2 regions of the Ciceribacter sp. L1K23 genome follow, and region 2 is predicted to be linked to the other one. Evidence: riboswitches for the same ligand, from Rfam matches in the RefSeq annotation. Region 2 holds a riboswitch; the other holds the start of a gene.
What was found. Region 2 has a riboswitch for thiamine pyrophosphate ahead of thiB (thiamine ABC transporter substrate binding subunit). Riboswitches for the same ligand answer to the same signal wherever they lie in the genome.
Positions count from the first base shown of each region.

Region 1 (3,402 bases), 460 kb from region 2:
TGAAAATGATGAACCGGGCCATGTCCGGAGCCGACCGACAAGGTCTCGGCTTCCTCGATCGCGCCGGTCAGCCAATCCTTGGCGACACGCACGGCGGTTCGCGGAGACAAACCCTTGGCAAGTTCGGCCGTGATCGCGCTCGACAGCGAGCAACCGGTACCATGGGTACTCTCGGTCTCGACTCTCGGCCCTTCGAACCACTCCGTCCCGGAAGGGCCGAGGAGGACATCCGGGCTTTCATCGCCGCCAAGATGTCCCCCTTTGAGGAGAACGGCTTGCGGCCCCAAAGCCATCAGTCGGCGTGCCTGATCCGCCATTGTGGCTCTGTCGGAGGCTTCTTCCATCCTCAAAAGCACTGCTGCCTCCGGTAGATTGGGCGTGATTACGGTCGCAAGCGGTAAGAGATGCTGGCGTACGGCGTCCACGGCATCGGCATCCAGAAGCGATGCCCCTCCCTTTGCCACCATGACCGGATCGAGGATGATCGGAACACGTGTGTGAGCCCGCAGGACTTCCGCCACCGCGATGGCATTGGCGGCTGTCGCGATCATGCCGATCTTCACCGCGTCCACGCGAACATCGGCGAAAATCATGCGGATCTGCTCGGCGAGGAAGTCGGCCTCGACCGGCACAAACGCCGACACGCCTTGAGTGTTCTGCGCCGTCAGCGCGGTGATGGCGGCCATGCCGTATACACCCCGGGCCGAAAAGCTCTTGAGATCGGCCTGGATGCCGGCACCGCCGGACGGATCGGAGCCCGCAATGGACAGGACATTCCGGATCATGCGCCAACCCCCTTCCACGCTGACACCAGCTCGGCGGCGGCCGCTGAGGGGTCCACCTGGCCGCAGATGGCCGAAACCACTGCAACGCCTGAGGCGCCGGATCTCCTGCAATCGGCCACGTGTGGCCTCTTGAGACCGCCGATCGCCACGGATGGAACCGGGCTCGCAGACGCCACATCGGCAAGTCCCGCAAAACCGATCGCGGGAGGATGGCCGGGTTTAGTGGCTGTCGGGAAGACAGGGCCGACGCCGACGTAGTCGACGACAGCCGTATCGATCCGGGCGGCTTCACTGATCGAGCCGATCGAAAGACCCAGGATCATTTCGTGGCCGATTCTTTCTCGCACCTCGGCGACAGGCGCATCGCCCTGGCCGACGTGAATTCCCGCGGCGCCCATGATCATCGCCGCCTCCACATCGTCGTTGACGATGATTGGAACCCCCGTACCCGCAAGGACCGCCTTCAGAGCAAGCCCGGTTTCGACCAGATCATCCGTTGAGGCATGCTTGTTGCGGAGCTGTACCATCGTGACACCTCCGGCAACCGCAAGGCGAGCAGTCTCGACCATGCCGATGCCGGCACACAGAACGGGGTCGAGCACGAGATAGAGCGAAAGATCAAACGTCCTCATGACAGGCGTACCCGCGCCTTGTCATCAAGGGTCCTCCCGTCCACGCTTGCGAGCGCGTCCAGAAAAGCGACCGCGAAGCTTCCAGGACCGGATACGTCGCGTTCCGCGAGCTCGCCAGCGACGGCGAAATGCGCGAGCGCGGCCGTGGTGGCGGTGAAGGCGTCCGGTTCGACCGCGGCATAAGCACCGACCAGGCAGGTAAGCGAGCAACCGAGCGCCGTGACCCTCGGCATCCAGGCCGAGCCGCCGTCGATATGGGCCGTTCGCGTGCCATCGGTCACGAAATCTGTTCGTCCGGTCACCGCGACGATGCATTGCCGCGAAAGCGCAAGTTGCCTTGCGACATCCTCGGCTGCCGCAACGTCATCCTTTGTATCAACGCCTCTAGCGCTGCTGTTACCACCGCCAAGCGCCAGAATTTCGGAGGCGTTGCCACGAATGACCGTCGGCCGCAGATCCAGCAGCTCGGTAACGACCTTGCGGCGATAGGATGTCGCCATGTGGGCAACCGGATCGAGCACCCAGGGCCGTCCGGCGGCAGCAGCACTGTCGGCGGCAGATTTCATCCCGTCCGCCCAATCCGGGGACACCGTGCCCATGTTGATCGTCAGAGCGCCGGCAAAGGCGGCGAATTCGCCGGCCTCCTCGACGCTATGCACCATGGCGGGCGACGCTCCTGCCGCTAACAAAACGTTGGCGGCGACATTCATGGCGACATAATTGGTGATGCACTGAACGAGCGGTGTCGCATCGCGCATGGACGCCAAGTGTTTACCGGGAGTGCTGGAAGTCATCTCATTGCCCTTTCGCGGCGGGCAAATCGACAGGAGCTGACGGTTGTCGCTGGACACCGGCGTCGGCTCCGAGCGACTCCCTCCGCCAGCATTATCTGGTTCAGGTTCGAAGGGTACGTCTCAGCCCGTGTGACCACGAGCGCCCCTGTCTCTCAAGCGAGGCTATGATTGGCAGGCTTTGGCCCGCCTGTCACGCGAAAAATCCTCACGGTTCCATATCGCGACTTGGCCGGTTTCAGAGGAGCAGGAGCGTTTCAGCCTTCACTCTGGCGATGCGATCCTCATCGCGGCGATAGAAAATCCATTGCTTGATCTTCTTCGGCCGAACCAGCCCGGCGCCAACCAGAACGCGCATATGTTCGGACAAGGTGGCCTGGGATATGCCCAGCTTCTGCGCAATGAAAACGGCACAGACGCCATCGCTACCGAAATCGCCATCCGCCTGCGGTGGAAAATGCGTGGACGGCGACTTGAGCCATTCGAGAATGGCCAATCGCTTTTCGTTGGCGAGCGCTTTGTACAGGTCCACGTCTTGCATTTCGTTATTTTGCGAAGTAACGAAGAATTGTCAATCCAGAGAGGTACCGTTAGTGTCGATCGGCCCAGTCACGCGTGAGCGCATAGAACAAGTTTCGAGTGTCATCCGGACCTACGTGCGCCATACCCCCGTCCTGTCCGTCGGCGCGCAGGACTTTGGTCTCGATGGTGGTCCGATCGACCTGAAGCTGGAATACCTGCAGCATTCCGGTTCCTTCAAGGCGCGCGGAGCCTTCGCGAGCCTTCTGACGCGGGAAATTCCGAAGGCGGGCGTCGTCGCGGCCTCGGGCGGCAACCACGGCGCGGCGGTCGCCTACGCGGCGCATAAACTCGGGATAAAGGCGACTATCTTCGTACCAACCGTGAGCGCAAAGGCGAAGACGGACCGCATCCGAAGCTATGGGGCAGACCTCATTGTCGGCGGGGATCTCTATGCCGATGCATTGGCGGCCAGCGAGGAGTTCGTGGCCCGGACCGGCGCCCTTCCTATCCACGCCTATGACCAGGTGGAAACGCTGTTGGGCCAAGGAACGCTTGGCGGGGAGATCGAGGACGACCTTCCGGATATGACTACGCTTCTTGTGGCCGTCGGCGGTGGCGGCCTGATCGGCGGTCTCGCGGCATGGTTCGAGGATCGCGTGCGTATCATCGCAG
Region 1 is NZ_JAGRRC010000001.1:3,413,676-3,417,077, forward strand. Features, by position in the region: gene thiD (bifunctional hydroxymethylpyrimidine kinase/phosphomethylpyrimidine kinase) at 1-785, opposite strand, end outside; gene thiE (thiamine phosphate synthase) at 782-1,417, opposite strand; gene thiM (hydroxyethylthiazole kinase) at 1,414-2,211, opposite strand; TPP riboswitch at 2,272-2,368, opposite strand; gene J5J10_RS16505 (metalloregulator ArsR/SmtB family transcription factor) at 2,447-2,749, opposite strand; gene J5J10_RS16510 (threonine/serine dehydratase) at 2,802-3,402, shown strand, end outside.
Region 1: another riboswitch for thiamine pyrophosphate. It lies ahead of thiM (hydroxyethylthiazole kinase); the one in region 2 lies ahead of thiB (thiamine ABC transporter substrate binding subunit).

Region 2 (3,402 bases):
ATGTCTTATCTGAGACGTCGCCGTCGAGGCTCGTCAACGCGGCGCGGAAGACCGTGACGCGCATCAGCGCGGCCTGCCAGTCAGCGATCTGACCGAAATTGTCGACATACCAGCGCAGCGCCGAATAGACCTGCGTGAAGGCCGCCGCGGCCATCATCAGCCCGCCGAACGTGATCGTGCCGGCGAAATAGGCCGGCGAGGCGATGAGGATCGGGACCACGATCGCCAACCAGCCAAAGCCGGCCGTTACCCAGGTAAGGTTGGTGAGCGCGAGCGCCAGACGGCGAATGGTGGCCAGCACCGTGTCTATGGTTTCGTGGATATGGCGACGCTCCGTCTCGCCTGCCCTTGCCAAGGTGATCGCCTCGAGATTTTCGTTGGCGCGCATCAGGGCGAAACGCAGATCTGCTTCTTTCGCATATCGCTCGGCGTTGAGCCGCGACAGGCTGCGGCCGACGAGTTGGCTGAGAAGGGCGGCCGCCGTGGCATAGAGCAGCGCACCCCACACGAGATAGCCGGGAATAGCAAAGCTGCGGCCGTCGACGTGGAAGACGAAGTCGTTGGACAGCGTCCACAGGACGCCGACGAAGGAGGCGAGCAGGATCGTCGACTGCACGAGGCCGATCGCCAGCGATGCGGTCATCTCGGCCAACTTGCGCGCGTCCTCGTGCAGTCGCTGATCCGGATTGATGCCGAGCGGGCTTGAGACAGAAAGGCGGTAGGCGCGCCTGTCGGTCAGCCACTGGTCGACGACATCGCGGGAAAGACCTTCACGCATGGACAGCGCCGTCATTTGATTGAGCCAGGTCTGGATGACGTTGAGCAGCAGGAGGCAGCCGGCGATCACCGCGAAATTCTGCAGTTCCTTGATGAAGGCGGGAAGATCGCGTCGTTCGAGCGCATTGTAGAAAGGCGCGTTCCACTGGTTCAGCAGCACCGTGCCATAGGCGGTCAGCAGAATGACGCCGAGGAGGGCGATCGCGAAGCCGATGATCCGGTTGCGGGAGGCCGATTGCCAGAAACTGTCGGCGGCTATTTTCAACTGGCGGCCAAAGCTCAGCTCCATGCTGGCCGCTGTCGTATCTGTGGTGGCTGTCACTGCTGCAAGGTCTGAAATCCGCATGCGTCCCGTCTCGGTGATGATGCCCCGCGTAGCCTATTTCCTATACCGCCACATGACGATCCGGAAGCCGCCATGGGATAGCGCGCGGTCGTCGAACCGTGGGTCACGGGCGCTTGAGCCGGGCGTCGCGGAGGCTTGCCAGGCGGGACCCATCGCGTTATCTCTTCGCTTGCTCTAACGGGGTGCCCCTCGTCCTTTTCGGACGATTGGCTGAGAGGCTTCATCGCCAACCCGCGGAACCTGATCCGGTTAACACCGGCGGAGGGATTAGACGCGTATCCCAAGCGACGCCCTATCCCCGATTTTGTCAACAAGAGGAGGGCGTCATGCCGAACCGTCGTTCATATCCTGCCATTTGCGGCCTTGCCGCGTCACTCGTTCTTGCCTTTACGCAGCAGGCTGCCGCCCTTTCGGCGGAACGGAAGCTGACCGTCTATACCTATGAGAGCTTCATTGCGGAGTGGGGTCCTGGTCCGAAGGTGAAGGAAGAGTTCGAGAAGACATGCGACTGCACGGTCGATTTCGTCGGCGTGGCCGATGGAGTGGCGCTTCTGACACGGCTGAAGCTTGAGGGCGAGACGAGCCAGGCCGATATCGTTCTCGGGCTCGATACCAACCTCGTGACCGAGGCCAAGGATACCGGACTGTTCGAGCCGCACGGCATCGATACTTCGGGTGTCAAGGTGCCGGGTGACTACTCAGACGACGTGTTCGTGCCTTACGACTACGGGCATTTTGCCTTCGTCTATGACACAGAGGTACTGAAGACGCCGCCTGCAAGCCTCAAGGAGCTGGTCGATGGCGACCCTTCCGTGAAGATCGCGATCCAGGATCCGCGCACCTCGACGCCCGGGCTCGGACTGCTTCTCTGGGTCAAGGCCGTCTACGGCGACGAGGCGCCTGCCGCCTGGGCGAAGCTCAAGGATCGCGTGCTGACGGTGACGCCGGGCTGGTCGGAGGCCTATGGGCTGTTCACGAAGGGCGAGGTGCCGATGGTCCTGTCCTACACGACCTCGCCGGCTTACCACATGGTGGCCGAGGACACGGACCGGTATCAGGCGGCGGCGTTTTCGGAGGGGCACTACATCCAGATCGAGGTCGCCGGTCTTTTGAAGACTGCGCCGCAGAAGGAACTGGCGCGGCAGTTCCTGTCCTTCATGATCACGCCCGGCTTCCAAGATGCGATCCCCACCAACAACTGGATGATGCCTGTCACCTCCACCTCCGAGCCGTTGCCAGACGCCTTCGGCAAGCTCGTGCAGCCGGAGAAGACGCTGCTGTTCAGCTCCGACGAGGTCGCGGCTAACCGGAAAGCCTGGGTCGACGAGTGGCTCGCCGCCATGGCCAAGTGACGCCGTGCTGAGCCGCAGGCAGACGATGACGCATGTCGCCGGCGGGGCCTTTGGCCTCGTCGCGATCCTGGCGTTCATCCTGGCTGCGGTCGCGGCTCTGCTCGCCATCGGATCGGGACAGGGTTTTGCCTCGCTCGTCGCCGATCCCGTCATCCTGCCGGCCTTGCGCTTCACCCTGTTGCAGGCGGGTCTGTCGACGCTTCTGTCGCTTCTCTTCGGCATTCCCGTCGCGCTCGCGCTCGCGCGGCAAAGGCAGTTTCCCGGCCGGATCTGGCTGATCCGTCTGATGGCGGTGCCGATGGGGCTGCCGGTGCTGATCGGCGCGCTGGGGCTGATCGGCATCTGGGGCCGGACCGGACTTGTCAGCGCGCTGCTTTTGGGGATCGGCGTGGACGAGCCGCTCTCCATCTACGGGCTGTCGGGCATTCTTCTCGCCCACGTGTTCTTCAACATGCCGCTCGCCGCCCGGCTTCTTCTGGCCGGGCTGGAGCGGGTTCCCGCCGAATACTGGATGCTTTCGGCGGAACTCGGCATGGGCCGTTCCGCGACATTCCGTTTCGTCGAGTGGCCTGTCGTCGCGCGGCTGCTGCCAGAGGTCGCGGGGCTGGTGTTCATGCTCTGCGCCACGAGCTTCACGCTTGTCCTCGTGCTCGGCGGGGGACCCGCAGCGACGACGTTGGAGGTGGCGATCTACCAGGCGCTGCGCTTCGATTTCGATCCGGCGCGCGCGGTCTCGCTGGCCGTTTTGCAGATCGGCGTGACGGGCGCGCTGCTTGCGGTAATCAGCCTGCTGCCGGCGCCCGACGAGGCGATTGCCGGAAGCGAGCGGCCGGTACGGCGGTTTGACGCGGGATCCGGTCTGGTCCGCCTGCAGGACGGGTTGCTGATTCTTGCCGCGGCGCTTTTCCTCGGCCTGCCGCTGATGTC
Region 2 is NZ_JAGRRC010000001.1:3,875,772-3,879,173, forward strand. Features, by position in the region: gene J5J10_RS18765 (ABC transporter ATP-binding protein/permease) at 1-1,123, opposite strand, end outside; TPP riboswitch at 1,292-1,407, shown strand; gene thiB (thiamine ABC transporter substrate binding subunit) at 1,450-2,475, shown strand; gene thiP (thiamine/thiamine pyrophosphate ABC transporter permease) at 2,501-3,402, shown strand, end outside.